2 linked regions of the Pseudorhizobium banfieldiae genome follow. The protein of the gene in region 2 interacts with the protein of the main gene of each other region in a pairwise test. Links are inferred from orthologs where the notes say so. Each region holds a gene or a part of one and is shown on either strand. Other genes may lie near its edges. The genes, in order: NT26_RS13470 and phnG.

The links.
Region 1: the proteins of phnG (region 2) and NT26_RS13470 interact in binary tests that used the Escherichia coli proteins (3 or more experiments, as listed by UniProt). The link is inferred for Pseudorhizobium banfieldiae from one-to-one orthologs.

The regions. Positions count from the first base shown.
Region 1 is NZ_FO082820.1:2,720,449-2,734,972, forward strand. What follows is about bases 10,524-13,402. They hold NT26_RS13470 (sugar ABC transporter ATP-binding protein), read right to left. Parts: upstream 12,786-13,402; coding sequence 11,262-12,785; downstream 10,524-11,261. Other genes in these bases: NT26_RS13465 (ABC transporter permease), read right to left, coding at 10,524-11,257; NT26_RS13475 (DUF6968 family protein), read left to right, coding at 13,061-13,402. Also shown: oxygen-dependent tRNA uridine(34) hydroxylase TrhO, read left to right, coding at 1-517; NT26_RS13420 (MetQ/NlpA family ABC transporter substrate-binding protein), read right to left, coding at 594-1,370; NT26_RS13425 (methionine ABC transporter permease), read right to left, coding at 1,398-2,066; NT26_RS13430 (methionine ABC transporter ATP-binding protein), read right to left, coding at 2,056-3,096; NT26_RS13435 (EAL domain-containing protein), read right to left, coding at 3,423-4,166; NT26_RS13440 (GH1 family beta-glucosidase), read right to left, coding at 4,213-5,592; NT26_RS13445 (HWE histidine kinase domain-containing protein), read left to right, coding at 5,862-6,854; NT26_RS13450 (Gfo/Idh/MocA family protein), read right to left, coding at 6,907-8,079; NT26_RS13455 (sugar phosphate isomerase/epimerase family protein), read right to left, coding at 8,093-9,145; NT26_RS13460 (substrate-binding domain-containing protein), read right to left, coding at 9,226-10,191; more of NT26_RS13465, read right to left, coding at 10,256-10,523; more of NT26_RS13475, read left to right, coding at 13,403-13,411; xylA (xylose isomerase), read right to left, coding at 13,458-14,524. UniProt on the Escherichia coli protein: Part of the ABC transporter complex RbsABC involved in ribose import. Responsible for energy coupling to the transport system.
Region 2 is NZ_FO082820.1:4,009,430-4,025,414, forward strand. What follows is about bases 13,147-15,985. They hold phnG (phosphonate C-P lyase system protein PhnG), read right to left. Parts: upstream 14,885-15,985; coding sequence 14,408-14,884; downstream 13,147-14,407. Other genes in these bases: NT26_RS19405 (carbon-phosphorus lyase complex subunit), read right to left, coding at 13,147-13,801; phnH (phosphonate C-P lyase system protein PhnH), read right to left, coding at 13,812-14,408; phnF (phosphonate metabolism transcriptional regulator PhnF), read left to right, coding at 14,966-15,703; NT26_RS19425 (2,3-bisphosphoglycerate-dependent phosphoglycerate mutase), read right to left, coding at 15,727-15,985. In the rest of the region: NT26_RS19340 (hypothetical protein), read left to right, coding at 1-243; NT26_RS19345 (YbaK/EbsC family protein), read right to left, coding at 259-723; NT26_RS19350 (cold-shock protein), read left to right, coding at 1,155-1,364; NT26_RS19355 (M20/M25/M40 family metallo-hydrolase), read right to left, coding at 1,728-3,119; NT26_RS19360 (MarR family winged helix-turn-helix transcriptional regulator), read right to left, coding at 3,200-3,631; polA (DNA polymerase I), read left to right, coding at 3,995-6,964; phosphonate metabolism protein/1,5-bisphosphokinase (PRPP-forming) PhnN, read right to left, coding at 6,961-7,557; NT26_RS19375 (alpha-D-ribose 1-methylphosphonate 5-triphosphate diphosphatase), read right to left, coding at 7,557-8,696; NT26_RS19380 (DUF1045 domain-containing protein), read right to left, coding at 8,693-9,406; NT26_RS19385 (DapH/DapD/GlmU-related protein), read right to left, coding at 9,520-10,170; phosphonate C-P lyase system protein PhnL, read right to left, coding at 10,167-10,874; phosphonate C-P lyase system protein PhnK, read right to left, coding at 10,884-11,660; NT26_RS19400 (alpha-D-ribose 1-methylphosphonate 5-phosphate C-P-lyase PhnJ), read right to left, coding at 11,657-12,556; more of NT26_RS19405, read right to left, coding at 12,692-13,146. UniProt on the Escherichia coli protein: Together with PhnH, PhnI and PhnL is required for the transfer of the ribose triphosphate moiety from ATP to methyl phosphonate.

The sequences.
Region 1 (14,524 bases), 1.3 Mb from region 2 along the record:
TACCCGCAACGACTACGAGACGGCGATCGGGATATTCAAGGGCGCGGTCGATCCGAAGACGAAGACCTTCCGGGAATTCCCCGATTGGGTGAAGAACAACACCGGCCTGCACAATAAGCCGAAGATCGCCATGTACTGCACCGGCGGCATCCGCTGCGAAAAGGCAACGGCCTTCATGAAGGAGCAGGGCTTCGATGACGTCTATCACCTCAAGGGCGGCATCCTGAAATATCTGGAAGAAGTGCCCGCCGAAGAGAGCCTGTGGGAGGGCGCCTGCTTCGTCTTCGACGAGCGCGTCTCGGTCGAGCACGGCCTCAAGGAAGGCAACCACAGGCTCTGCCACGCCTGTCGCAACCCCATCACGGCCGAAGAAGTGAACTCTCCCTACTACGAGGAAGGCGTTTCCTGCAGCCATTGCTACGACACGCGCACGGAAGCCGATCGGGAACGCTACCGCCAGCGCCAGCACCAGATCGCGCTGGCGAAGCAGCGTGGGCAGAAGCATATCGGCGGGTGACGTTCGTTCCATAGGTCCTCACGCAAAAGGCCGCGCCCCACGGGACGCGGCCTTTTCTCTATTTCCTGGGCCGCTATTACCAGCTGGCGATCACGGCACCCTTGAACTCTTCGGCGACGAATGCCTTCACTTCGTCATTGTGGTAGGAAGCGATCAGCGTCTTCAGCCACTCGGCATCCTTGTCTTCCGAGCGAACGGCGATGACGTTGACATAGGGGGCCTTCTCGCCTTCAAGCGCGATCGAGTCCGTCTTCGGGTTCATGCCCGCTTCGATGGCATAGTTGGTGTTGATGGCGGAAGCGTCGACGTCATCGAGCGACCGCGGCAGTTGCGCTGCGTCCAGTTCGACGAGTTGGATGTTCTTCGGGTTTTCGGTGACGTCGGCGATGGTGACCTTGACGCCCTTGGCCTCGTCAACCTTGATGAGCCCCTTGTCCGCGAGCAGCAGCAGCGCTCGGCCGCCATTCGTCGGGTCGTTCGGAATGGCGACGGAAGCGCCGTCCTGGAGTTCGTCGAGGCTCTTTACCTTCTTGGAATAGATGCCCATCGGGAAGTTGACGTTCGTGGCAACGCTGACGATGTCGAAGCCGCGGTCTGCGACCTGGTTGTCGAGATAGGGCTGGTGCTGGAAGGAATTGGCGTTGAGATCGCCATCGGCCAGCGCCTGGTTCGGCACGACATAGTCGGAGAACTCGAGGATCTCGATGTTGAGCCCCTTCGTGGCGGCGATTTCCTTCACCTTCTCCATGATCTGGGCATGCGGGCCAGGGGTGACGCCGATCTTGATGTCCTCGGCAAGCGCCGAGCCGGCGGCAAAGGCAGCGATGGCGGCTGCCAGGATGATCTTCTTCATGGTTCTCTCCTTGTTGGTTTTATGGGTTCAGTTCTTGCGGGTCCGCTTGTCGAAGTGGCGCGCGAGTATGTCGCCGGCGCTCTGGATCGCCTGGACGACGACGATCAGCACGACGACGACAGCGAGCATGACTTCCGGCATGAAGCGCTGGTAACCGTAGCGGATGCCGAGGTCGCCGAGTCCGCCGCCGCCGACTGCGCCAACCATGGCGGAATAGCCAACCAGACTGACGAGCGTCAGCGTCAGGCCAAGGACGATACCCGGGCGAGCTTCCGCCAGCAGGACCTTGGTGACGATCTGCAGGGGTGTCGCGCCCATGGCCCTTGCCGCTTCGATCAGGCCCTTGTCGACTTCGCGGATCGAGGACTCGATCAGCCGCGCAACGAAGGGAATGGTCGCGATCGTCAGCGGCACGATGGCTGCAGCGGTTCCGATCGAGGTTCCGGCGATCAGCCGCGTGAAGGGAATGATCGCCACGACGAGGATGATGAACGGCGTGGAGCGCGTCGCATTGACGATCGCACCGAAGATCTTGTTGACCGTCGGCGCCGGGAACAACTCGCCCTTCCCGCTGGTGGCAAGGAAGATGCCGATGGGCATCCCGATCAACGAGCCGATGAAGCCTGCAACGGCCACCATGTACATGGTCTGCAGGAGAGCCTTCCAGAGAAGGGAAAAGAGCATGTCAGGCGCCATAGCCGAGCACCTCCGTCGATAGACCGGTCTGCCGATAGAAGTCGCCGGCCCTTGTGAGGGTATCCGGATCGGCCGGATAGGAAACGACAAGCGATCCGTAAGGCTCGCCGGCGATCTCGTCGATCGCGCCGGCCAGTATGTTGACGTCAGGGCCGATCTCGGCGACCAGGCGCGCGGTCAGCGGCTGGAAGGCCGTCTCCCCGAAGAAGATCAGCCGTACGAGCGCACGATCACCCTCGGCCGGCGTCTGCTTCAGATCGGAACTGATCCATTCCGGCAGCTTCGCGCCAATCGCGGCCGACAGGAGCGAACGGGTGGTCTCGTGCTGGGGAGCAGTGAACACGTCGAATGTCCGTCCATTTTCCACGATCTTGCCCTTGTCGATGACCGCGACCTGCGAGGCGATCGTCTTCACCACCTCCATCTCGTGGGTGATGAGCAGGACGGTAAGGCCGAGGTCGCGGTTGATCGTCTTGAGGAGTTCCAGGATCGACTGCGTCGTCTCCGGGTCGAGTGCCGAGGTTGCCTCGTCCGACAGCAGAAGCTTGGGTTCCGTCGCCAGCGCCCGGGCAATGCCGATACGCTGCTTCTGCCCGCCGGAGAGTTCTGCCGGGTAGCGGCCGGATTTGTCACCGAGACCGACGAGGTCGAGGAGCGGCGCAACGCGATCGCGGATCGCCTTGCGGTCCATGCCTGCGATCTCGAGCGGCAGCGCCACGTTGTCGAAGGCCGTACGCGACGAGAGGAGATTGAAGTGCTGGAAGATCATGCCGACCTGTCGGCGCAGGTCACGCAGGCCCGGCTCCGGAAGGCTGCCCACTTCGACGCCGTCGACGACGACTCGTCCCGACGTCGCCTTCTCCAAGCCGTTGACCAGCCGGATGAGCGTCGACTTGCCTGCGCCCGACCGGCCTATGATGCCGGTGATCGCGCCCCGCGGGACAACCATGCTCACGCCGTCGAGCGCGGTGAATGCGGGCTGGTTCCCGGTGCCGCCGAAGCGCTTGGTGACCTCCTCGAACGTGACCATCGGGACAGCGGCCGGAGACTGATGGGGATCGACGCGGTTCATCGGAGGCCTCGCAGGGAGGCTTCACGGTATATGGGCAGGTAGGTCATGAACTTCTCTGTGGTGAATGCCGCACATGCGGAAAGACGAACGAGTGCCGGAACGTCAGCTCCGCATACACATTCGGACGGTTTGGCACCGCTCTAGCATCTTTGCATTCACCTGATCAAACCCTTGCCTGCTGCGGCTTGACTGCTCGCCTCATGCTTATCGCACTGCACCACCAGCCGGGCCGAGGCATGACTTTCTAGTCATAGCGTGAAAAGGGAAATAACCGTGCCACAGCCTCAGGCTGCGAGGTCGAACATCGGGGGCGAGAAAGCCTCGAAGGCGGGGCGACCGAAGAGATAGCCCTGCATCAGCGTCACGCCCAGGTCACGGAGCACCGCCATCTCCGCCGAGGTCTCGATTCCCTCGCACACTGCTGTGACGCCAAGGTCTGCAAGCATCGCCAATGTGTGCTGCACGACGACGCGCTTCGCGCGGTCGAGATCGATGCCGCGGATCAGGTCCATGTCGAGCTTGACGATATCGGGCTGGAACCTGGCCAGCAAATTGAGCCCAGAATGACCGGCCCCGAAATCGTCGATCGCGGTCCTGAAGCCCATGCCCTTGTAGGTCCGCAGGATGTTGAGAAGATGGTTGGTATCGACCTGCTCGGCTTCGGTGAACTCGAAGATGATGCGGTTCAGCGGGAAGGACACGCGCGACGCGGTGGCAAGCGTGACGCGTATGCAGGCGCGCGGCTCGTAGACGGCGTTGGGCATGAAGTTGATGGAGAGGCTGGCATCCCGGTCGCTCCTGAGACGGGAGGCAAGCTCGATAGCCTTCTGGCGGCAGCTCTGGTCGAAGGCGTAGCGATTGGCCTCGTTGACGGCAGAAAGAACGCTACCGGCACCTTCTCCATTGACCCCTCGGACGAGGGCTTCATAGGCGAAGACGTTGCCCCTAGATACATCTACGATCGGCTGGAACGCCATCGAGAAGGGAAGCTCGAAGCCTTCTCCGTCCCTGCAGCCCGCACAACTCATCACCAAAGCCTCCGTTCGAGAAGGCCGCCAGTAGAGATGAGAGAGGTTAAGATTTCATCCTGTGGTTGCCCTTGGAAAACTCGGATGCAAGCGCGCTATACCACTTGCCGCTCTTCTTGATGGTCCGGATCTGCGTATCGTAATCGACATGGACGAGGCCGAAGCGCATCTGATAGCCCTTTGCCCATTCGAAGTTGTCCATCAGGCTCCAGGCGAAGTAAGCGCGGAGGGGAAAGCCGTCAGCGATCAGATCCGCGCAGACCGAGAGGTGGTCGGCGTAGTAGTCGAGCCGTGGCTTGTCATCCACCTCTCCGTCTGCACCGACGCCCATATTGTAGGCCGCGCCGTTCTCGGTGATGTACATCTCAGGAAGGTCGTAGCGCCGGTAGAGGTCTTCGACGAGCAGCTTCAGGGCCGGCGCATAGATTTCCCAACCGATGTCGGTCTTCTGATCGCTCTTTGGCGGCGCGTCCTTCGTCCAGGGGAAGTCGCCGCTTTGTGCCGCATCATCAGCCACCCGCATCGGCGTATAATAGTTGAGCCCCCACCAATCGAGCTTGCCGCTGATCGTTGCGAGATCGCCTTCCTCTATCTTCGGCATGCGGTCCCCCAGCGCTTCGAGAAGCGCCGGCGGATACTCGCCCTTGAACACCGGTCCGAAGAAGGCGCCGTTGTGGAAATCGAAGGCGCGCTCGGAGGCGGCCTTGTCCTCGGTGCTTTCGGAACCGGCGATGACGGAATGCGCGTTGAGAACCAGCCCGACGGGCACGTTCGGGGTGACCTCGCGAATGGCTTCGACGCCAAGGCCGTGGGCGAGGTTGGTGTAGTGCATGGCGTAAAGGGCTGCTTCCATGTTGCGCTCGCCCGGCGCGTGTTCGCCGTACAGATGGCTGAGCCAGACGGAGCACCAGGGCTCATTGAACGTCGCGACGGCATCCAGCCGGTCGCCGAGCCTAGACATCACGACCTTGGCATAGCGCTGGAATGCATAGGCAGTGGAGCGGGCCGTCCAGCCTCCATCGCCCATCAAGGCAAGCGGCAGGTCCCAGTGGTAGAGCGTCGCGTAGGTCTTGATGCCGCGCGCCTTGCAGCCGTCGACCAGCCGGTCGTAGAAATCGAGCCCTTTCTCGTTCACCCGACCGACCCCTTCGGGAATGATCCGCGGCCAGGCGACAGAGAAACGGTATGCGGAGACGCCCATCTCCTTGATCAGGTCGAGATCCTCGTCCAGCTGATGATAATGGTCGCAGGCGACATCGCCGTTGTGACGGCCATAGACGCGACCAGGCATGTTCGAGAAGGCATCCCAGATCGAAGGCTTGCGGCCGTCCTCCTTCGTCGCTCCTTCGATCTGAAAGGAGGCGGTGGCAACGCCGAATGTGAAATCGCCGGGGAAACGGGCAGCAAGAATCTTGGGATCAGACATGTTACGGTCCTCTGGTCGCTAGGCCGAGTACTTGATGGATGCGCTTTGTTGCGGGGTGCGGTTTAGACGAAAGCTTGGAGGCAGGGAAGATTGCTGAGGAAAAAACTGCAACGTTGCAGAAGTTGGATATCAGTCCTCCGCGACAGCGCCAGTGATAGCAAACAGGGCAGATGCTTATGCCGCCACGCGGTCATCTCTTGCAGACATTGTGGCTATGATGAGGATATGCGATCTTCCCCCCGAAACGCGTAGTGGAAAGACGTACCGTAATGGCATCACCGGCCGCGTCCGATGATCGAGCAGAACCTGCCGGCAACGCCCGTTTAGAATTCGTCCGTGCCATGGCGGAGACTTCACCGGCCATGCTCTGGATGGGCGACGAAGTCGGCAAGTGCGTCTTCCTGAACCGCGCGCTGCGCTCGTTCTGGGGGGTGGATCCGGAGAACCTGGCGGAATTCGACTGGAGTTCGACGGTGCATCCGGACGATGTGGAGAAACTGTCCGGTCCCTTTGGCCAAGCGATGGCGGACCACACATCGTTCACCGTGGAAGCCCGCTACAAAAGGGCGGACGGCGCCTACCGGACGATGAGGACGCTCGCGAACCCGCGGTTTGACGAGAACGGCGCGTTCCTCGGCATGACCGGAGTGAATATCGACGTAACGGACGAACTTGCCGCGGAGGAGCATACACGCCTCCTCATGGCGGAACTGAACCACCGGACCAAGAACATCCTCGCGGTTGTCCAAGCGATCGCCCGCAGCACGATCTTTCGGGACCCCAGGGACTTCCTGCGGTCTTTCGGGGAGCGTTTGCAGTCTCTCTCTGCATGCAACGACCTGCTGCTGCGCACCGACTGGTCGGGCGTGCTACTGGACGAACTGGTCGCCGCGCAGATGTCTCATCTTTCCGGCATCGCCGAGGATCGTATCCTTGCCTCAGGTCCCACCATCCGCATCGGCTCCCGCGAGGCACAGACACTGAGCATGGCACTGCATGAGCTTTGCACGAACAGCCTGAAATACGGCGCGCTTTCCGACGACAGGGGCAAGGTGCGGTTGAGCTGGGAGCGGACCGGCGAGGGAGCCTGGCGAATGGAGTGGAGGGAAGAAGCCTCCACGCCACCTGCCCCACCGGAACGGAAGGGATTTGGTCAGACCGTCATCGTCGACATGGTCAGGAGCGGGCTGGAAGCAGAGGTGACGATCGACTTCCCGCCCGAAGGATTTGTCTGGCGGATGACGAGCCGGGTCGGAGCATGAGCCCGGCAGGGCCAGGCCCTCGCCACGAGGGAGAGGGCTCAACCTGCGGGCCTCAGACTTTAACCCAAGCGCCGTTCTTCTTCGACGAAGCGACGCAGGCCTCGACGAAAGCGACGCCCTTCACGCCGTCGTCGACCGTCGGAAAGACGACGTCCTTGTCGAGCTTTGAGCCCTTCTTGGCTGCATTGATGGCCCGGGCTGCTTCCGTGTAAATTGTTGCAAAGGCTTCCAGATAGCCCTCCGGATGCCCGGATGGAATTCGGGACACGCGACCGGCCGCACTCCCTGCCCCGGCGCCGTTGCGGGTGATCAGCCGCTTCTGTTCGCCGAACGGGGTGAACCAGAGGTAGTTCGGGTTCTCCTGGCTCCATTCGAGCCCGCCGTTTTCACCGTAGACACGCAGCCTAAGCCCGTTCTCGTTGCCCGGCGCGACCTGACTGCACCAGAGCATGCCCTTGGCGCCGCCCTGAAAACGCAGCATGACATGGGCATTGTCATCCAGCCGCCGGCCCTCGACGAAGCTGTCGAGATCGGCCGCAAGGCTTTCCAGCGTGAGACCGGTGACGAAGCAGGCAAGGTTATAGGCATGCGTGCCGATGTCGCCGGTGGAACCGCCCGCCCCCGACTGTGCCGGGTCGGTGCGCCAGACCGCCTGCTTGGCGCCGGTCTGCTCGACCGCTTCCGTCAGCCAGTCCTGGGGATATTCCACCTGCACGACTCGGAGCGCGCCGAGGTCGCCGTTCTGCACCATCTCGCGCGCCTGCCGCACCATCGGATAGCCGGTGTAGTTATGGGTCAGGATGAACAGCGCGTCACTCTCGTCCGCCACCTTCTTCAGTTTCGTTGCGTCTGCCAGGTTCGAGGTCAGCGGCTTGTCGCAGATGACATGGATGCCGCGGCGCAGGAATTCCTTGGCGGCTTCATAGTGCACATGGTTCGGGGTCACGATGGACACGGCCTCGATGCCGTTCTTCAGCCGCGCCTCGCGGATCGCCATTTCCTTGTATGAGCCGTAGGTGCGGGCCGGATCGAGCCCGAGGTCGCGCCCGGACTGCATCGCCTTTTCCGGCGTCGAGGAGAGAGCACCGGCAACCAGATCGAACTGGTCGTCCAGCCTTGCCGCCATGCGATGGACGGCGCCGATGAAGGCACCTGTCCCCCCGCCCACCATGCCGAGCCGGATGCGCGGCTCACGTGCCTGTTCGTCCTTGCCTTCGATAGCCATCGTCTTCTCTCCCTTACAGGCCCAGCATCCGGCGGTTTGCGGCTTCGTCCGTGCCGCCGGCGGCAAAGTCGTCGAACGCCTTCTCCGTGACCCGGATGATGTGCGCCTTGACGAACTCCGCACCCTCGCGCGCGCCGTCTTCGGAATTCTTCAGCGCGCATTCCCACTCGACCACAGCCCAGCCGTCGAAGTCGTTGGCGGTGAGCTTGGAGAAGACAGCGCCGAAATCGACCTGCCCGTCACCCAGCGACCGGAAGCGGCCGGCACGCTGCACCCAGCCCTGGTAGCCGCCATAAACACCCTGCCGCCCCGTTGGATTGAACTCCGCGTCCTTGACGTGGAACATCTTGATCCGGTCCTTGTAGATGTCGATGTTGTCCAGATAGTCCAGGCACTGCAGCACGTAGTGCGACGGGTCATAGAGCATGTTGGCGCGTGGGTGGTTCTTCACCCGCTCGAGGAACATCTCGAAGGTGACGCCGTCATGCAGGTCCTCGCCCGGATGGATCTCGTAGCAGACATCGACGCCGCAGGAGTCGGCATGGTCGAGGATCGGCGTCCAGCGGCGGGCAAGCTCCTCGAAGGCGGTTTCGATGAGGCCGGCGGGGCGCTGCGGCCAAGGGTAGATGAAGGGCCAGGCGAGCGCGCCGGAGAAGGTTGCATGCGCCTTGATGCCGAGGTGCTTGGACGCCGAAAGAGCCATCTTGACCTGGTTGACCGCCCATTCCTGCCGCGCCTTCGGATTGCCCCGGACTTCCGGAGCTGCGAAGCCGTCAAAGGCTTCGTCATAGGCCGGGTGTACGGCAACCAGTTGGCCCTGAAGGTGGGTGGAAAGTTCCGTCACCTCGATCCCGTTCTGGCGGGCGACGCCGGCGAATTCGTCGCAGTAATCCTTGGATTCAGCCGCCTTCTTCAGATCGATGAGCTGGGCGGCCCAGGTCGGCACCTGCACGCCGACATAACCCTTTTCGGCCGCCCACTTGGTGATCGCGTCCCAGGAGTTGAACGGCGCCTCGTCGCCAGCGAACTGGCCGAGGAAAATGGCCGGTCCCTTGATGGTCTTCATGAGCTTGCTCCTTCGATGATCTCTCGGTGTGGCGGACATGAAAAAGGCGCGCGCCATGGAAAGCGCGCGCCGCTGGTTGATCAGAACGGCGAATCCGGGAAGTAGAACTGCTCCGCGTTGTCCTTGGTGACGAGCGTCGCATCGAGGATGTACTCGCCGTTCACCGGAACCTGGTCGAGCAAGCCGTCGGCGGTAAGCTGCATCGCGGTTGCGATCATCGCCGGCGGATAGAGCACGTCGACCGGCACCATCTTGTCGCCATCCATGACTCGCTTGACCATGTCCTTGGAGCCGGCACCACCGACCACATACTGGATATCCGTGCGGCCGGACTGCTCGATCGCTTCAAGGATACCGACGACCATGTCGTCGTCCTGCGCCCAGACCACGTCGATCTTCGGATACTTGGTCAGGTAGTCCTGCATCACGCGGAAGGCGTCGTCGCGGTTCCAGTTGCCGTACTGGCGCTCCAGCACCTTCACGTTGGACCCTTCGATGCCCTTGTCGAAGCCGTCCTGGCGCTGCTGGTCGATCGGGATCGGCAGGCCGCGGATGACGACGACTTCCGCATCCGGCGTGGTCTCGGCAATGTACTTCCCGGCCACTTCGCCGAGCGCCGGGTTGTTGCCCGCGACATAGAGGTCGCGCACCGAGTTGTCGTTATTCGAAGGCGCGCGGTCTACGAGCGCGACGAAGGTGCCGGAATCCTTGACCTGCTGGATGGCGTTGACGAGCGGATCCGGATCCGTCGGCAGGATGACCAGCGCGTCGATGCCCTGCACCGCGAGGTCCTGCACGGCATTTGCCTGACTTGCCGGATCAGGCGACGTCTTGACGATGACGTTGAGGCCCGGATGCTCTTCCATCAAGAGCTTTGCCACGCGCTCGGCATGGTATACGACGCCCGCGGTCCAGCCGTGATCGGCTGCCGGAATAGACACGCCGATGGTTGCCTTCTTCTCTTCCTGCGCCCAGCCAAGGCTGGGACCCATGGCTACCGAAGCCGCAAGTGCCGCAACCGCGATCCCGAAAGTTCTTCTACGCATGTTCTCTCTCCCAAGTTTGGGTCTTTGATTTCGGCTGGGCGCGACCCGTGAGCCCGGCCGGTTCTCACGACCGCCGTGACAGCGAGCGCTGCACGAGCATGGCGATGATGATGATCGCGCCCTGAATGGCGCCAATGAGGTATTCGCTGACGAAGTTCGACAACAGCATGATGTTGCCGACGATCTCCAGGATGAAGGCGCCACAGAGCGTGCCCCAGATACGCCCGACACCGCCTCGCAAAGCGGTGCCGCCGACCACGACGGCCGTGATCGCCTGCAACTCCCAGAGGATACCGGTGGTGGCAGAGGTCGATCCGAGGCGCGGCACGTAGAGCAGCACCGCGATGGCGACGCAAAGCCCCTGCACGACATAGGCAACGGTGCGCACGCGCTTGACCGAGATGCCGGAATACCGAGCGACGTCCTCGTTCGAACCGACCGCGATCAGGTGGCGACCGTAGCGCGTGCGGTAGAGCACGAACGCGGCAATTGCTGCGGTCACGAAGATGACGATGATCGGCACCGGGACGCCCAGCACCTCGCCGAAATAGACCGGCCGGTAGAGCGACTGAAGCTCGCGGTCACGCAGCGTGATCGCCCCGCCCTGGCTGAGCCAGGTGGTCAGGCCGCGATAAATGCCCATCGTGCCGAGCGTCGCGATGAAGGGCTCGATCTGGCCGACCGTGGTAATGAGGCCGTTGAATAGCCCGCAGGCGGCACCGATCGCCACGGCGAGCGCCATTCCCGCGATGAGCAGCAGCAAGGGATCGGCGATTGCGCCAGAATTCAGGAACATGATCATCAGGCTGGCGACGAAAGCCACCATGGCGCCGACGGAAAGATCGAGACCGCCGGACGAGATCACATAGGTGGCCCCAAGGGCGATGATCGCGATGAAGGCGCTGCGGGTGATGACGTTCGACAGGTTGGCAACAGAGATGAAGTTCTCGTTGGCCAGCGCCCCGAGCACGAGCAGCAGCGCGAGCGCGACGAAGGGTGCCACCGCGCGCAGATCCCAGTCGCGCGAGGTCTTCGGCTTGGCCGTTTCAGTTGCGGCAGTCGTCATGGCTTCAGGCAGCCTCCCCGGTCTTCACGCCCGTGGCGAGCACCACGATCTCATTCTCGGTCATGTGTTCTCCCGTCACTTCGCCGACGATCTGCCCTGACCGCATGACGAGGATGCGGTCGCAGATGCCGATCAGCTCCGGCATTTCGGAGGAGACGACGATGATCGACCTTCCCTCTTCCGCCAACCGGGCGATGAACTTGTAGATTTGCTGTTTCGTGCCGATGTCGATACCGCGCGTCGGCTCGTCGATGATGACGATCGACGGATCGAGCATCATCATCTTGGCGATCAGCAGCTTCTGCTGGTTGCCCCCTGAGAGTTGGCCTGCAAGCAGGTCCTTCCGGCCGGTGCGGATGTCGAATTCGCGGATTGCCCCATCAAGCGCCTCGGCCTCTCTGTTCCTGTCGATCTGGAGACCGCGCACGAAGCGACGGATGGAGGCAAGCGTCAGGTTCGTAGCGAGGTCCTTCAGCAGCAAGAGGCCCTTGCCCTTGCGGTCTTCGGACAGGTAGACGATGCCTGCCTTCATGCTCTGGCTGGCATCCCGGAAATGAACTGCCTGGCCGTTGTGGCGAACGGTTCCGCTCGCGCGCCTGACGCCGACGAGGCCTTCCATCAGTTCCGTGCGCCCGGCGCCGACGAGACCTGCGAAGCCCAGGATCTCTCCCTTGCGCAGCTGGAAGCTGGCGTTCTTCGCATAGCCCGGCACGTCGAAGTTCTCGACCTCGAGCACCGTTTCACGCGCTGCCGCCGATTGTCGCTCGGGATAGAGCTTGGCGACGTCGCGCCCCACCATCAGCCGCGCCATGTCGGCAGGCTCGAGCTCGGATGCCAGGTGGGTGCCAACGAGCCCACCATCCCGGAGCACTGTCACGCGATCCGCGATTTCCTTCACCTCCGGCAGGCGGTGCGAGATGTAGAGTACGCCAACCCCCTGGGCGCGAATGTCCTTGATGACCTTCAGCAGCGCTTCCGTCTCGAACGGCGTCAGCGACGCCGTCGGCTCATCGAAGATGACGATCCGGTGCGGGACGAGCAGCACACGGGCGATCTGGACCAGCTGGCGCTGGGCGATCGACAGGGTGCCGACGATGGCCTGCGGGTAGATGTCGGCGCCAAGCTCCCGAAGGCCTTTGGCAGCACCCTCGTTCATTGCGCGGTCATCGAGTGTCAGGCCCTTCGGCAGTTCACGGCCGAGGTAGATGTTCTGGGCAACGGTGAGATCCGGCGCCAGCAGGATTTCCTGGTGCACCAGCACGATGCCGCGGTTTTCCGCATCCACAGGACCGGCCAGATGTACCGGCTGACCATCGATGAGGATCTCGCCTCGCGTCGGCTGATGGTTGCCGGCGAGGATCTTCATCAAGGTCGACTTGCCGGCGCCATTCTCTCCGATGATGGCATGTACCTCACCCGGCAGTACCGTGAGGCTGACGTCGCGCAACACCTCGACAGGCCCGAATGCCTTGGAAAGGCTTCGCGCTTCCAGGATCGGCAGGCGGTCGGAAGAGGGTTGAGGTGTCATGGGCCATCACCTGCAGCCCGACGCCCGGAAGTCATCACGAGCGCGCCCGCGCGACCAGCGCCAGCAGATCCTGATAGGACTAGATGCACCTGAACTTCCTCCCGATTTCAGGCTAGCCAAGATTTTGAGGTACGTAAAGCAGCTTTGCGTGCAGAATTCACATTGGTGACGCGATCCCATTGCTGCTGCGAAAAGACACGCCTATCATCTGCTTGCGAACGAGTGGAGCATCAGGCTCCAACCGCTGAGAAGGCAGGCTGACCGCGAGAATCCAGATGGACAACACGCCCTTCGTGGAACGCCGGTTCGAACTCGATGGCGCGCCGCTCGTGGTGAGGTTTCAGGTCCCTGCCATGGCTCCGACCGGCGAATTCCAGTGCCGGTGGTCGATCGGGTGGCCCGAGGGTGAAATGGCCCATCGCACCTGCGGCGAGGATGGCGTGCAGGCGCTGACGCTCGCCATGCAGGCGGTTCATGATCGGTTGCGCGACAGCGCGGCCTACAAGACAGGGCGGCTGACCCTCTGGGGCCAGAGCGATCTCGACCTTCCGCCGAGCTGGACGAGGGGGCAGCTCTACACGGCTCCTTCACCGCCTGGCGCCAAGGAGCCCAGGCAGGATGATTGAGAAAAGAGCGGGGCCGGCACGTGATGCCCGCCCCGCCATGATCTGATCAGACGTAGCGGTTGACGACGTTTTCCAGGTATTCCTGACGGCCGGAGCGCGGCTCCGGATTGATGTTCTCCCGCTCCACCATGGCCGCGATGTCGTCGAGCTTGTATTCGCCGCGCAGCATCTTCTGCGCCTCGGGGCTTTCCCAGCCGGAATAACGCTCCTCGAGCGGCTTCGACAGCGCGCCGTCTTCGATCATTCTGGCTGCCGCCTTCAGGCCACGAGCGCAGCAATCCATGCCGCCGATATGGCCGATCAGCAGGTCCTGCGGATCGAGCGACTGGCGGCGCAGCTTGGCATCGAAGTTAGTGCCGCCGTTGCGGAAGCCACCCCCCTGCAGGATGTGATAATAGGCGAGCGCCATTTCCGGCACGTTGTTGGGGAACTGGTCGGTGTCCCAGCCCGACTGGTAGTCGTTGCGGTTCATGTCGATCGAGCCGAAGATGCCGAAGGCGTTCGCCATGGCAATCTCGTGCTCGAAGGAATGGCCGGCGAGGATGGCGTGGCCCTGCTCGATGTTGACCTTCACTTCCTTCTCCAGCCCATGCTTCTGCAGGAAGGCGTAAACGGTCGCGACGTCGTAGTCGTACTGGTGCTTGGTCGGCTCCTGCGGCTTTGGCTCGATCAGGATCGTGCCCCCGAAGCCGATCTTGTATTTGTATTCGACCACGAGGTTGAGGAAGCGGCCCATCTGGTCGAGCTCGCGCGAAAGGTCGGTGTTGAGCAGGGTTTCGTAGCCTTCGCGGCCACCCCAAAGGACATAGTTCACGCCGCCGAGGCGCTTGGTCGCGTCCAGGCAGGTCTTTACTGTCGCCGCAGAGAAGGCGAAGACGTCCGGATCCGGATTGGTCGAGGCGCCTGCCATGAAACGGCGGTGCGAGAAGAGGTTCGCCGTCCCCCAGAGAAGCTTCACTCCCGTCTCGGCCTGCTTCTTCTCGAAATAGTCGACGATCTCGTTGAGGTTCTTGGTGTTCTCCGCAAAGGAATTGCCTTCCGGCCGTACGTCCGCATCGTGGAAGCAGTAGAAGGGCGCACCGAGCAGCTGGTAGAATTCGAAAGCGACATCCG
Region 2 (15,985 bases):
GAAGATATTGCACGGTTGAGGGCTGAGGTCGCGGCATTGAGGGACCGCCTCGCGGACCGCGCCGGAAGCGCGGCATCCTACGTCCAGGAAGAAGCGAGCTCGGTCGCCGGAGCGATCCGCGAGCATCCGGCGACCGCAACCACGATCTTCACGCTGGTAGGGGCGATCGGCTTCGCCATTGGCTATCTCGTCGGGACTCAGGCACTCGAAAACCGTAGCCCCTGGTACCGCCGCTATTACTGACGCCCAGGCAAATCGTCAGGCCGTCTGGCAGACGTCGATCCATTTCGCATTGCTCAGTTCGGCCATCCGCTCCGGAGATATTCGGACGGCAGAATTCGCCGCGCCCGCTGCCGGGATGACTTCCGGCACCACACGGAGCGACGCGTCGCAGAAGACCGGCACGTCCGAGATCAGTCCGAATGGACAGACGCCTCCTACGGGATGGCCGGTGAGTTGCGTTACGTCTTCACCACCCAGCATCCGCGGCTTTGCGCCGAAGTGATCCCGAAATTTTCTGTTGTCCAGGCGGGCCGTTCCAGCCATGACGACCAATACTGCGGTCGGGCCTGCCTGAACGCCAATCGTCTTTGCGATTTGCACTGGCTCGACACCGTGGGCCGCCGCAGCGAGAGCAACCGTGGCGGAGCTCTCCTCGGTGACGATGACTTCTATATCGGGTGCGTAACGGGAAAAGAACTGGCGGACGGTGTCGAGGCTCATGTCGAATGAATAGAATTTAGCCGAGTCAGAGGCAACTGGATTTCTGCTATGCATATGATGCAATGCTGCGCTGCGAAAAGATCGCTGTTCTCCAAGCGCGGGCGGTGTATATTTCAATCATCGAAGGACGCACTCCTCCTCCCAGCGTTCCTTGGATGGGACCGGCAACACCTCCTCCTCCCAGTTGCTGGTCAGTATCGGAAACCCGGCGCTCCTCCTCCCGCGCCGGGTTTTCTGCTTTTGGAGGATAGTCGATCGGCCGCTCATTCTTGACAGGGATGGGTCCCGCTTCTATCTCCTTCGCGTCGCTATTTGTTTGATAAGCCTGCTCTAAGCGCCCCGGTGCTCTCGACCATCTTTCTGCAAATACGAACTTCCCCGTTCCGGCCTTGCTGGGACATCGCCGATATTTGCATAAGAAAGGCATCGATATGGCTACTGGTACTGTTAAGTGGTTCAACGCAACCAAGGGCTATGGCTTCATCCAGCCGGATGACGGCAGCGCCGACGTTTTCGTCCACATTTCCGCTGTTGAGCGCGCCGGCATGAGCTCGTTGAACGACGGGCAGAAGCTCTCCTACGAACTGGTTACCGACCGCCGCTCCGGCAAGGTTGCTGCTGACCAGCTGCAGACAGCCTGATTCAGGTTTGAATTCTGACGAGAAGGCCGGCCTGTCCGGCCTTTTTGTATTTTAGCTCTTGCAAATAGAGATCCTTCTTCCCATCTCTCGGTTTATCGGCATTTCCGGCGCAGTGAGCAAATGCGGGAAACCGCGCCATCGCGCCGATGGTTGGCATATTCGTTGTTTACGAAATGTTAACCAGCAGGGGCGATGATGATCGCCAGAGCCGCGGTTGGCCTCAAGCGCCTGAAGCGGACGCGCCGGAAATGCCAGTCCCGATTCCTGGGTGACCACGGATGTACTGGCACTGAAAGAATCGGGAATCAGAAAGGTCGGGCCAGCCCGACCTTTTTTGTGCGTAAAGTTCGAGCCGAGCTTCGGCTACCGGGCCGCCAGGGCAGCGATAATGCGCACCCATGACCGAATGCCCTTGTGGAACGACTTCAGGTCGTATTTCTCGTTCGGCGAATGAATCCGGTCATCGACGAGGCCGAAGCCCACCAGCAAGGATTCCATGCCGAGCATCTTCTGGAAGTCGCCGACGATAGGTATCGAACCACCCATGCCGATAACGACGGCCGGATTGGCCCACTCGTCCGACAACGCAGCCTTCGCCTTGGTAAGAACCGGTGAGTCATACGACAGCTGGATCGCCGGAGATCCACCGTGCTCGTGGAACTCAACGGAGCAATCGGCTGGAACTCTGGAGCGGACATAGGCACGGAAGCTCTCGCGGATCTTCGCCGGATCCTGTTGTCCGACAAGGCGGAAAGAGACCTTGGCGGACGCCTTGGCGGCGATCACGGTCTTGAAGCCTTCCCCTGTATAGCCGCCCCAGATGCCGTTGACCTCGCAGGTAGGGCGTGCCCAAGTCAATTCGAGGACAGATCGTCCCTTCTCGCCGGCAGGGATCGACAGCCCGACGTCGCCAAGGAAGTTCTCCGCACTTCGGCCAAGGGTCTCCCAGCCCGCCTTGATGTTAGAAGGCGTCTCCTCGACACCATCGTAGAAGCCCTCCAGGGTAATGCGGCCGGTCTCGTCACGCAGACCTGACAGGATATCCGTCAGGATATGGATCGGGTTTGCTGCGGCTCCGCCGAACAGCCCCGAATGCAGGTCTCGATCTGCCGCCGAAATGATGATCTCTTCTCCGACAAGGCCGCGGAGGGCAGCGGCGATCGCCGGCGTGTCGCCATCCCACATGCCCGTATCGCAAACGAGCGCGCAACTCGCCCTCAGCTCTTCCGCATTCGCTTCCAGGAACGGCTTCAGCGAAGGCGAGCCCGATTCTTCCTCGCCCTCGAACAGGATGGTGACCCGGAGCGGCAGGCTGCCATGGACCTCCTTGTAGGCGCGGCAGGCTTCAACAAAGGTCATCAACTGGCCTTTGTCGTCGGCCGTGCCGCGGCCGGTTATCACCTTGCGTCCATTGCCCAGATCCTTGACGGAAGGAGCGAAGGGATCGTTCTCCCAGAGCTCGATCGGATCGACCGGCTGGACGTCGTAGTGGCCGTAGAACAGGACGTGCGGTGCGTCATCCGTGGCGCCCGCATGATGGGCAACCACCATCGCATGGCCGGCAGTATCACGGATCGATGCGTCGAAACCTATATCGGCAAGGGTTGCAACCAACCATTCGGCTGCGGCGCGGCAATCCGCCTTGTAGGCCGGGTCGGTGGAGATCGACTTGATGCGTACCAACCGGAAAAGCCGGTCGAGGCTGTCGTCGAGGTTCCGGTCGGCGCGGTCAAGTACGGGGGAAAGGTCTGTCATGGGAAAATCCTGTCTGGGAGAACAGGAGCGACCTTATTGCAAAGATGCGCTTGTTTCGAGCCCCGCCCGAGCCGCTCGGTTCAGGCCTTGCGGGCATTCTCTATAGCCATGCGCATGTATTCCAGCATCAGTTCCCGTTCGAACTGACGAAAACCTTCGAAAAGTGCGGCATCGGCCTCGGCTGCCGCATCGACCGCCCTTTTTTCAAGGTTCCTGGCGCTTTCCGTCAGTTGGATGATCTGTGCCCGCCCGTCATGGGGATGCGGCTCGCGACGGATCAGTCCGTCACGTTCCATGCGGGCAAGCGTATTGGCGAGTGTCGCCTGCTCGACCTCGAGTCGATCCAGCAATTGCTTCTGCGTCAGACCGTCTTCCTGCCACAGCTCCAGGAGAACCGGGAATTGGCCGGGCGAAAAACCGAGCCCCGCTGCCCTATTCTGCAGCGATCGCGCGAAGCACTTGGCGAGCTGGCCAGCGAGATAAGTTGCACTATGGGAGCGGTCGAACGGCATGAAGGGAGCCCTGTCGGCAGTACTGCGCGAATATATAGCAGCCCATGCTTTCGCCAAGCCTGTGGTGGGAGGCCTGACAAGAGAAAACCGCCACGGCCGGGAGGGGAACGGCCATGGCGGTTTCAACAGGAGGACAAAGGCCCGGAGAGGGGGTGAGGCCTTTGTCCGGTCCGGCGCGGCGGGGGACGAGCCAGCTGCCGGACTGCGGCGTGATCAGTCGCCGGTAAGCTGGAGATGATAAGTGAAACCGGGCTTTTCAAGGGAATGCAGAATTACAAATCGGTAACGTTCGGGTGATGCCGAGCCGCTAGGCGGGGCCTGATTTTCATGGACGACGCGGGTGCCCCACGCTATTCCATAGCCATGAAAAAAGGTGATCACCTCTTCCTTGTCGACGGCTCCGGCTTCATCTTCCGGGCGTTCCACGCCCTTCCCCCACTGACCCGCAAGTCCGACGGCCTGCCCGTGGGGGCGGTCTCGGGCTTCTGCAACATGCTCTGGAAGCTGCTCACCGATGCGCGCGACACCTCGGTCGGGGTGACGCCCACGCATTTTGCCGTGATCTTCGACTATTCCGCGAAGACCTTCCGCAAGGACCTCTACAACGCCTACAAGGCGAACCGTTCCGAGCCGCCGGAAGACCTGATCCCGCAGTTCGGGCTGATCCGCCAGGCAACGAGGGCATTCAACCTTCCCTGTATCGAGACCGAAGGCTTCGAGGCGGACGACATCATTGCCACCTATGCTAGGCAGGCGGAAGCGATCGGCGCTGACGTCACGATCATCTCGTCCGACAAGGACCTGATGCAGCTCGTGACCCCGAATGTCCACATGTATGACAGCATGAAGGACAAGCAGATAGGCATACCAGAAGTCATCGAGAAATGGGGTGTGCCGCCTGAGAAGATGATCGACCTGCAGGCAATGGTCGGGGATTCCGTCGACAATGTCCCCGGCATTCCCGGGATCGGCCCGAAGACCGCAGCCCAGCTCCTGGAGGAGTTCGGCGACCTCGATACGCTTCTCGCCCGTGCTGCGGAGATCAAGCAGGTCAAGCGGCGTGAGAACATCGTTGCCAATGCGGAACTGGCACGCCTGTCGCGCCGGCTCGTTGAACTGCGGACGGATGCACCCCTTGATATGCCGCTGGATGCTCTCGTGCTGGAGCCGCAGAACGGACCGAAGCTGATCGGTTTCCTGAAGGCCATGGAATTCGGGACGTTGACGCGCCGTGTGGCGGAGGCCTGCGACTGCGATGCCAGCGCGATCGAGCCGGCGCACGTGCAGGTCGAATGGGGAGCGGCGGCGCGGGGGCCGGATCTCGATGCCGGCACCAGCAGTGCCGAGCCCAGGGTAGCGACGCCTGCCGGTGGCAAGGCCGGCACAACTGACCCCTACGGCAACAGTACCCCGGCGGAACTTGCCAAGGCACGAGCTGAGGCCTTCGCGGCGGCGAAGATCGACAAGAGCTGCTACGTCACGATCGACGATCTGGAGGACCTGGACGATTGGCTCCGGTCAGCCCGGGAAACCGGACTGGTGGCTTTTGAAGCCGAGGGAACGTCCATCGACCCGATGCTGTCGGATGTCGTGGGGATCTCGCTGGCGCTCGCGGACAATAGCCGTAATCCGTCCGGTCTCGACGTCCGGGCCGCCTATATCCCCTTCGGCCACAAGACTGGAAGCAATGATCTGCTCGGCAATGGCCGTGCCGACAATCAGCTGACCGCCGCCGAGGTGATGGAGCGGCTGAAGCCCCTGCTCGAAGATGCTTCCGTCCTCAAGGTCGGGCATAACCTGAAATATGCCTATCTGCTCCTCAAGCGGTACGGGATCGAAATCGCCGCCTATGACGACGTGATGCTCATGTCCTACGTCCTGGAGGCAGGCAGGGGCGGACACAGCCTCGATTCGCTCTCCGACCGCTGGCTTGGCCATATGCCGGTCTCATTCAAGGATGTCGCGGGGACGGGCAAGTCTGGCGTGAGCTTCGATATGGTCGAGATCGACCGGGCTACGGTCTACGCCGCCGAAAAGGCGGATCTCACCCTCAGGCTTGCCATGGTTCTGAAACCGCGGCTGGTCGCCGACCGATTGATGCGCGTCTATGAGCGGCTGGAGCGGCCGATGGTCTCCACGCTCGCCCGCATGGAGGAGCGCGGCATCACGGTCGACCGCCAGATACTCTCTCGGCTGTCCGGGGAGCTCGCGCAAAAGGCCGCGGCGATAGAGGACGAGATCTACGAGATCGCCGGCGAGCGCTTCACGATCGGCTCACCGAAGCAGCTGGGCGACATCCTGTTCGGCAAGATGGGCCTGCCGGGCGGGGCAAAGACGAAGACGGGCCAGTGGTCCACCTCGGCGCAGGTGCTGGAAGACCTGGCTGCGGCCGGGCACGAGTTTCCGCGCAAGATCGTCGACTGGCGGCAACTGACCAAGCTCAAGTCTACCTATACAGACGCTCTGCCGGGCTACATCCACCCGCAGACAAAGCGCGTTCACACGTCCTATTCACTGGCATCGACGACAACCGGGCGTCTTTCGTCGGTCGAGCCGAACCTGCAGAACATCCCAATCCGCACGACCGAAGGACGGAAGATCCGCACCGCCTTCATCGCCACATCCGGCCACAAGCTTGTCTCTGCCGACTACAGCCAGATCGAACTGCGGGTACTCGCCCATGTCGCTGACATCCCGCAACTGCGCCAGGCGTTTGCAGACGGCATCGACATCCACGCGATGACCGCCTCGGAAATGTTCGGGGTACCGGTTGAGGGCATGCCAAGCGAGATCCGCCGCCGCGCCAAGGCGATCAACTTCGGCATCATCTACGGCATCTCCGCCTTCGGTCTGGCGAACCAGCTCTCCATCGAGCGCTCCGAAGCAGGCGAGTACATCAAGAAGTATTTCGAGCGATTCCCCGGCATCCGCGACTACATGGACAGCACCAAGGAATTCGCGCGCGAGCACGGCTACGTCGAAACCATCTTCGGTCGCCGGGCGCACTATCCGGAGATACGGTCCTCCAATCCGCAGGTGCGCTCCTTCAACGAACGGGCTGCCATCAACGCGCCCATCCAGGGGTCGGCCGCCGACATCATCCGCCGGGCCATGGTCAGGATGGAACCGGCTCTCCAATCTGCCAACCTGTCTGCCCGCATGCTCCTGCAGGTCCATGACGAACTGATCTTCGAAGTGGAAGACGGCGAGATCGAGAAAACGCTGCCCGTCATCACGGCGACCATGGAGCAGGCGGCTATGCCGGCGATCGCCATGAAGGTGCCGCTGAAGGTCGATGCGCGCGCAGCCTCAAACTGGGACGAGGCGCACTAGCGACACGAGAAAGCCGGAAGATACCTCGTCAGGGCATCGACCATGGCCTGACCTGCTTCCTCGATCGATCCGCTGTTGTCGATCGTTAAAAGCTCGTAGGGCCCGACGAGCTGCGGTGAACTGCGCTGCAGCCGTCGGAGAATCTCGTCGCGCGTTTCCCGTCCGCGTGATTCCAGCCGGGTAGCCAGAACCTCAGGTCGCGCCGTGACATTGATGACGGTCATTGCCGGAAATGCGGCGCTGAAGTGGGGCAGGGCGGCACGCGAGCCGTTCGCCACCACGACATGGCCTAGGTCGATTTGATGTCGCGTCTCGATCGGGATTCCGTAACAGAGGCCGTGCGCTTCCCACCAGACGGCGAAGCCGCCAGATTGGGCCATCCGGCGGAATTCCGCATCGGACAAAGCGTCGTGATCCTCTCCACCGGAACCTCCGTCGCGCGTGATCACGCGCCGCACGAAGACCACCTCTGGCCGCTCCTTTAAGTGTTGAGCGGCATAGGACATCAGCGTGTCCTTGCCGGCGCCGCTTGGCCCGACGACGACGATCAGCCTGCCGGCAATGGTAGGCCGGGCTGGAGAAGCGTCGCCCATCAAGCCACCCGCCGGCCTTCCCGCCATGTCGCGCGTGCTACCGGCACACCATTGTCGCGCTTGACGCGAACGAGGTCGGCGCGAAGACCGGGTGCGATCCGGCCACGGTCTTCCAGCCCCACGGTTCGTGCGGGCGTGGAGGTGACCATCGCGATCGCTCGCGGAAGCGAGATGGCATCGATGTCGTCGGCGAGCACGAAGGGCGCATGCAGCAGGCTGAGTGGCACGTAATCCGACGAAAGCACGTCCAGCACGCCGCGTTCAGCAAGCTCACGCGCAGCGATGTTGCCCGAGTGCGACTTGCCTCGAACGATGTTCGGGGCGCCCATCAGCACGCTCATCCCCGCCTTGTGTGACGCCTCCGCGGCATCGAAGCTGGTGGGGAATTCCGCCAGCCGCACACCGTGACCGATTGCCTCGTCGACATGATCGAGCGTCGCATCGTCATGACTCGCGACGGTGATGCCGCGCTCGGCGCAGATGCGTGCCAATTCGTTTCGGTGAACGGCGGCGTATTTGGCTGAGGCCGCCTGGCGGCGGGCCACGAAGTGAGCGAAGGCCTCGTCGCTCAGGCCGCGCTTCTCCTTGTAGTAAAGGATATACTGGTCCATCGACTGGAACTGCCGCTGGCCCGGCGCATGGTCCATCAGCGAGACGAGGCGGACATGGGGATCGTGCTCGAAGTCGGCGAAATGCTCGAGCACGTTGTCCGAGGAAACCTCGCATCGGAGGTGGAAGAGGTGCTCCGCTCGCAGCCGCCCCTCGGCCTGAGCCGCCTGTATAGCATCGGCGAGGCTGCGCATCTCGCCCCTTTCGAAACCGCCATCCTCATCCGCGCCCATCCGCAGGCAGTCGAAAACTGTCGTAATGCCTGAGGTTGCCACTTGAGCGTCGTGCGCCTGGATCGCAGCCGTGGTGTTCCAGCGGACACCGGGACGCGGCGAGTAGTGCTGCTCGAGATGGTCCGTGTGCAACTCGATTAGTCCGGGAATGAGGTAGTCGCCCTCCAAATCCTCTCCGGCCCGAGACGCCCCCGCGGAAATCTCGGCAATCCGTCCATCGCGGATGACCAGAGATCCGGCAATGATCTCGTCACCGACGATGATGCGGGCATTCGACAGAACGGTTTCTACGCTCATGGGAGGATCTTTCTGTTGTCCTGTAGCATGCCAAGGGGCCGCCATCGATGGATCGTGAAGGGCTCGCCGCGGCTGCGTTCGACGAAGAGCGCAAGACCGTCGATGGCGAGCGGTGCATTTGCATAAGGTGCAAAACGCTGCCGCAACTCGGCATGAACATGCGGAGCAAGAGAGCCATCGACCGGCCCCGTCAGCGTCATGTGGAAGCGGAACTCGCTCATGACGTAAGGATAGCCCCACCGGTCGAGGTTCTGCCGCTCCGCCGGGGTCAGGCGCTCCGGTCTGCGGCGTGCGATGTCGGCCTCGGAAAGGGGTGCCCGGAACGGTTCGAACGCTTCGACCACGGAAGCGGCGAATACCTGCAGCGGCGGATGAAGGTCATCCGGAACGAGGGCGAAGAAGGGCCCGAGCTGCCCGACAACGATCTGCGGAAAGGCAAGGGTCTCCGTGGTGGCCACGAAGCGATCGAACGCATCGACGAGCTCTGCCTCCGTGCGTCCCTCGCGAAGCGCGAACGGCGCCTTCAGCGTGGCGTGAAACCCATATCGCTGCGGCTCGGCAACCAGGTCCTGCCACTGCGCCACCGGCAGGGAAAGCGACGCCGGCGGATCGAGCATCTGCCCCGAAAAGGCATCGCGGCCCAGCCATTCGCTGGCCGTCGCGGTCAGCGGGTCATCGGGAGGGGGTGAGAAATAGATGGCGTAGCGCATGAATTCGATCTGCGTTCAGGTGAAGGCTGATGGGTTGCAGGTTGGGTCAGGGTCCCGACACCGGCCCTGCGCTAGGCGATTTGCGTGACAGAATGATGATGGCATTCTTCCGTTCATCCTGCCTCAAGCGTTTTCGCCGCCTGCGAATGGCTGCCATGCCGGCTGAGGAAATCTTCTGCCGTCAGACTGCGGAAATCATCCAGTGCAGCGCGCAGCGTGCGATGGTCCCAATCCCACCAGGCAAGGTCGTCCATCCGCTCGCCGATCTCTTTCGTGAAGCGCTCGCGGATGAGCTTCGCGGGAACGCCGCCAACGATGGTGTAGGGTGCCACGTCTTTGGATACGACCGCACCGGCTCCGATGACCGCGCCATTGCCGACGGTGACGCCGGGGAGAACGGTCGCACCGTGACCGATCCATACGTCGTGGCCGATCGTGACCCGATGCCCCCGGCGCCATTCGAAGAACTCCTCCTCGTTCTCCGCATCGTCCCAGTAGTTGGCGGCACGATAGGTGAAATGGTGGAGCGTCGCCCGCCATGTCGGATGGTTGGTGGCGTTGATCCTGACCGAGGCTGCAATGTTGACGAACTTGCCGATCGTTGCGCACCACACCGCGCCATCCTGCATGATATAGGAATAGTCGCCGATCTCCGCCTCGTCGATGCGGCAGCGCTCCGCCACCTCCGTGTAGCGTCCGAGCACCGAGTTCCTCACATTCGCACTCGGGTGGATGGAGGGTTCAAGTCCGACCTTAACGCTCATGCGGCGGCCCTTCGTGGCGAGAACTGCATCACATCCAGGATGCGATCTGCGACGGCTTCGCGCACTTCTTCGTCGTGGAAGATGCCCAGGAGCGCCACGCCCTTTTCTTTCTTCTCGGCGATCATCTCCACGACGACACGCCGGTTGCGGGCGTCAAGCGAGGCGGTCGGCTCGTCGAGCAGCAGGATGCTGTGATCGGTGATGAAGCCGCGCGCGATGTTGACGCGCTGCTGCTCGCCTCCGGAAAAGGTTGCCGGCGGCAGGCTCCAGAGTTCCTTGGGGAGGTTGAGCTGCGACAGCAGCGCCGATGCCGTGTCCCTCGCCTCCTCGTTGCCGATACCGCGCGCCAGCAGCGGCTCGGCGACGACATCAAGCGCCGAGACGCGGGGGACGGTACGCAGGAATTGGCTGACATAGCCCATGGTATGGCGCCGCACATCCAGCACCGTGCGAGGATCGGCGCTGGCGATGTTGACCGTCCGGTCGCGGTGGGCGACCAGGATCTGGCCCGCGTCGACGGCATAGTTGCCGTACAGCATCTTGAGAATTGAGCTCTTGCCGACGCCTGAAGGACCGCCCAGCACGACGCATTCGCCGCTGGCGACCGAAAAGTTGACATCATTGACGACGGGCAGGCGGATGCCGTCGCGCAGGTGCATGGTGAAGCTCTTGAAGACTTCCGAGACGACGAGGGGAGTTGCCATGATGCTCTCCTATACCTGCAGAATGGAGGAGACGAGGAGCTGCGTATAGGGCTCGCGCGGATCGTCCAGCACACGGTCGGTCAGACCATGTTCGATGACGTGGCCGTCCTTCATCACCATCATTCGGTGCGACAGGAGCCGCGCAACCGCCAGATCATGGGTGACGATGATGGCGGCGAGCCCCAGGTCGTTGACGAGGCCGCGGACGAGGTCGAGCAGACGCGCCTGCACGGAGACGTCGAGACCGCCGGTCGGCTCATCCATGAAGACGAGGCGCGGGCCTGTGACAAGATTGCGTGCGATCTGCAGCCGCTGGCGCATGCCGCCCGAGAAGGCGCGAGGGGCGTCGTCGATACGGTCCGTGCCGATCTCCACCCGGGTCAGCCAATCAAGGGCCGTTGAGCGGATGTTGCCGTAATGACGATTGCCGATGGCCATCAGCCGCTCCCCGACATTGGCGCCGGCCGAGACCGTCATCCGCAGCCCATCCGCCGGGTTCTGGTGAACGAAGCCCCAGTCGGTGCGCATCAGGAAGCGGCGCTCTGCCTCACCCATGTGGTAGAGATCCCGGATGCTGCCGTCGCGCATGGCATACTCGACGCTGCCGGTAGATGGCATGAGGCGGGTCGAGATGCAGTTCAGCAGCGTCGTCTTCCCAGAGCCGGATTCGCCGACGATAGCCAGGACCTCGCCGGGCCACAGATCGAACGTGACTTCCTTGCAGCCGATGCGCTGGCCGTAGAACTTCGAGACGTCCCTGACCTTCAGTAGCGGTGCCTCGCTCATTCTGCGGCCTCCTGACGTGCAAGCAGTTCCCCGGCATGCCCCTGGTCGCGGCGTTCGTCGCAATGATCCGTGTCTGAGCAGACGAACATCCGGCCGCCCTTGTCGTCGAGGATCACCTCATCGAGATAGACATTCTCAGCGCCGCATAATGTGCAGGGCTTTTCGAAGCTCTGGATCTCGAAGGGGTGGTCCTCAAAATCGAGACTGACAACCTCCGTATGGGGCGGGATGGCGTAGATGCGCTTTTCGCGCCCGGCGCCGAAGAGCTGCAGCGCGTCCGACATGTGCATCTTCGGATTGTCGAACTTCGGCGTCGGCGAGGGGTCCATAACGTACCTGCCGGCGACCTTTACCGGATAGGCGTAGGTCTTGGAGATCCGGCCGTTATGCGCGATGTCCTCGTAGAGCTTCACATGCATGAGCCCGTATTCCTCCAGCGCGTGCATCTTGCGCGTCTCCGTTTCGCGAGGCTCCAGGAAGCGCAGGGGCTCCGGGATCGGCACCTGGTAGACAAGTACCTGTCCTTCGGTCAGCGACTGCTCGGGGATACGGTGGCGCGTCTGTATAATGGTTGCCTCTCCGGTATGGGTCGTCACGGCCACATTGGCGACCTTTTGGAAGAACGCCCGGATCGATACCGCATTGGTCGTGTCGTCGGCACCCTGGTCGATCACCTTGAGCACGTCATCTGGCCCGATGATGGAGGCCGTTACCTGCACGCCGCCTGTGCCCCAGCCATAGGGCATGGGCATTTCGCGCGATGCGAACGGAACCTGATAGCCCGGTATGGCGATCGCCTTGAGGATCGCGCGGCGGATCATCCGCTTCGTCTGCTCGTCGAGATAGGCGAAGTTGTAGGTCGCCAGACCTTGGTCGGACGGAACCTCAGGAGACATGATGAGTTTCTCCAATGCAAAAGGAGACGATAGTCATGGATACTGGCCTTCTGATCACGATGTTCTTCTCGGTCTTCGCAGCGAGCGGCCTATGCTGTGCGTACTGGTACAGCGAAACCGGCCGCGACTGATCGTCTATTCCGCAGCGTCTCGAATGGCGCTGTTGACGTTCTCTCCCGCCGCCTCGATGTCGGCGCGCATCTTCCGCACCAGCGCAAGTTCCGCCTGAAAATCCACGTAGTGCGGTAGCTTGAGATGCTCGACGAAGCCCGTCGCCTGCACGTTGTCCGCGTGCGAGATCACGAACTCCTCGTCCTGGGCCGGCGCCGTGACATCCTCACCCAGTTCCTCCGCCCTCAGCGCCCGGTCGACCAGCGACATGCTCATCGCCTTCCGCTCGCTCTGGCCAAAGACCAAGCCATAGCCGCGGGTAAACTGTGGCGGCGCCTTGGAAGAGCCCTTGAACTGGTTGACCATCTGGCATTCCGTCACCTGGATGGAGCCGAGGGAGACTGTAAACCCTAGTTCCGGCACCTCCATCTCGACTTCAACTTCGCCGATACGAATCTCGCCGACGAACGGGTGGTTGCGGCCATAGCCGCGCTGCGTCGAATAGCCGAGTGCCAGCAGGAAGCCCTCGTCGCCGCGGGCAAGGGCCTGCAGTCGCAGGTCGCGCCCCATCGGGAATTCCATCGGTTCGCGCGTGAGGTCCCCGGGCGGCTCGTCGTCCGGCAAGGCGCCGTCCTCCTCGATCAGCCCCTCGGTGGCGAGAATATCGGAGACGCGCGTCGTCGTGTCGGGAAGCGGCTCCTTCCGTGATGGTGTCGGAACCGGTTCATCCGACAGAAGGGAGGGATCGAGCAGGCGGTGGGTGTAGTCAAAAGTCGGCCCGAGTACCTGCCCGCCCGGCAGGTCCTTGTAGGTGGCGGAGATACGCCGTTCGATCGCCATCCGCGCGGTGTCTATGGGAACGGAGGTCCCGAAGCGGGGCAGCGTGGTCCGGTAGGCGCGAAGCAGGAAGATGGCCTCGATCATATCTCCACGAGACTGCCGTACGGCAAGAGCCGCCAATGCTCGGTCGTAGAGGGAGGCTTCCGCCAGGACGCGGTCGACGGCGAGCGCCAGCTGCTCGACGATCTGGTCGATCGTCACGGAAGGCAGCGACCGGTCGCCTCGGCGGCGGTCTGCGAGGAGGCTGTGGGCGGCGTTGATGGCAACCTCGCCACCCTTGACGGCAACATACATGGCGTTCTCCTCAGCCGATCCTGGTTGTGCGGGGAAGGCAGAGCAGGCGGTCGCCGGCTGTCAGGATGACATCGACTCCGCGAGGGAAGATCGAGCGGTTCCCCTTCCAGATCTCGCCGAAAACATCCGGAAGGCCCTCAACGCTCACGGTCCGCCGCTCCTCGATGCCGGGCCCGCTGAGAACGAACTCGCTGCCTTTGCCGATCGATGAGACTTCGATCACGATTGTTGCCGAGCGATCGGGATATTCCTGGGTCCCGGATGCAAATAGGTCGAAGGAATAGAGCCCGGAGGCTGCCTGCAGGAAAACGAACCTTGCCTCGCTTTTCTCCTGCGCGAGAAGAGCACCGGTGTGGAAGCCGATCCAGTCGGCAACGCTTGTTTTAGCAAAGCAGGGCTGGAGCCAGACGGGAGTATCCGCGTCGCATAACGCGAGTGCCACCGCCCCCGCAGCCTTCCCAAGGGGCGACGGTTGTCCGATCTCGGTTGGGATCGATTGAACCGTCCCCGGACGGGCCATCCCGTCCATCAGCGAGCGGAACACGGCTTGTGAATCGAACACCGGGGCGGAGAAGCCGCCGGACAGCGCCTGGACGTTCATGCTCATCAATCGTCTCCGCGTACCATGGTGAAGAAGTCGACGCGCGTCGCCGCCGTCTCTTCCGCCTTCTGCCGATCTTGCTGCGCGATCCGTGCCTCGATCGGGCCAAGGATTTCCGCCTCGACAAAGGCATGTGTCTGATCTTCCTGCCAAAGGGCATCGAAGATCGCTGCCATGCGGACCCTCGCCTTGTCCGTACCAAGGGCATGGGCATGGCCGGCAGTGCCGGAGGCGAGCAAGACGGTGGCTCGCGTGACAGTCGCCTCGCCGAGGTTGAATGGGGCGCCGCCGCCTCCGATCCGGCCCCGGACCATCACCAGTCCCGTTTCCGGCCCGCGGACCGGGTTGACCTCTGGCTTGTCGGAGATTTTCTCCCAGGCGGCGTTCAGTTCATCGAAGGTTGCGCGAGCAAGCAGTGCAGCGGTTCGCTGGCGGCCCTGGCGCGGCCCATCTGAAATGTCGGTCGAGGGGTTTGTCATCATCTTCCCATCAAATGTCTATTGTTATAGACAATCATACAAATTACTCTACAGCTAACGGCAGGATGTAACAAGAGTATGACGATGGCGGCGGGATCTCAGGTTCAACGGCAGAGTGGCGTGGCCCTGTGGCGGCAGATCGCCGATCGCATCCGTGCGTCCATTGCAAACGGCGAATATGACGAGACGGGGAGGGTGCCGCCGGAAATCGTCCTGGCGACGCAATTCGGCGTCAACCGCCACACGGTGCGCAGTGCACTGGCGGCACTCGCCCAGGAAGGCATCGTCCGAGCTATTCAGGGATTGGGTACGATCATTGAGCGAAAGGAACGGTTGAGTTTTCCGATCTCGCGCCGGACGCGGTTCATAGAAGGTCTTGGTACACAGGCGAGGGAGACGGAAGGATTGCTGCTGGAAAGCGGGGAGGAGCCCGCGTCGGAAGATCTTGCGCAAAGGCTCCGGCTTGCAGAAGGTGCGCCCCTCATCCGGCTTGAGATCTTGCGCAAGGCGGATGGCCGGCCGGTTTCCCGGGCGACGGCCTGGTTTCCAGCGTCACGCTTCGCCGGAATCGACGAAGCCTATCGCAACAGTGGGTCCATCACGGCAGCGCTGGACGCCCTGGGACTACCCGACTACCTGCGCGTCACGACGGAGATCACCGCCAGCCATGCGGATCGTTCCGACATGGAAGAACTCGGTCTGTCGGCAGGGGCAGTCCTGCTGGTGACGAGGTCCCTGAATGCGGATCCGAGCGGGACCCCGATCCAGTATTCAGTCAGCCGCTTCCCCGCCGACCGGGTTCAGTTCACGATCGAGAACTGAACATTCGCCGGACCCGTACCGGCTCAGTGCGCGCCGGACATGTCCCCGAGGATTTGCTTGGACGCCACGGTCGAATCCGCATTGAGCCTGTAGACCATCGGCACCCCCGTCGCGAGGTTCAGCTTCAGGATCTCTTCCTTGCTCAGCCGGTCGAGGACCATGACCAGCGCTCTCAGCGAGTTTCCATGGGCCGCGACGAGGACCGTTTCGCCGCGCAGGACGCGGGGCAGGATCTCAGTCATGTAATAGGGCCAGACACGCGCGCCGGTATCGCGCAGGCTT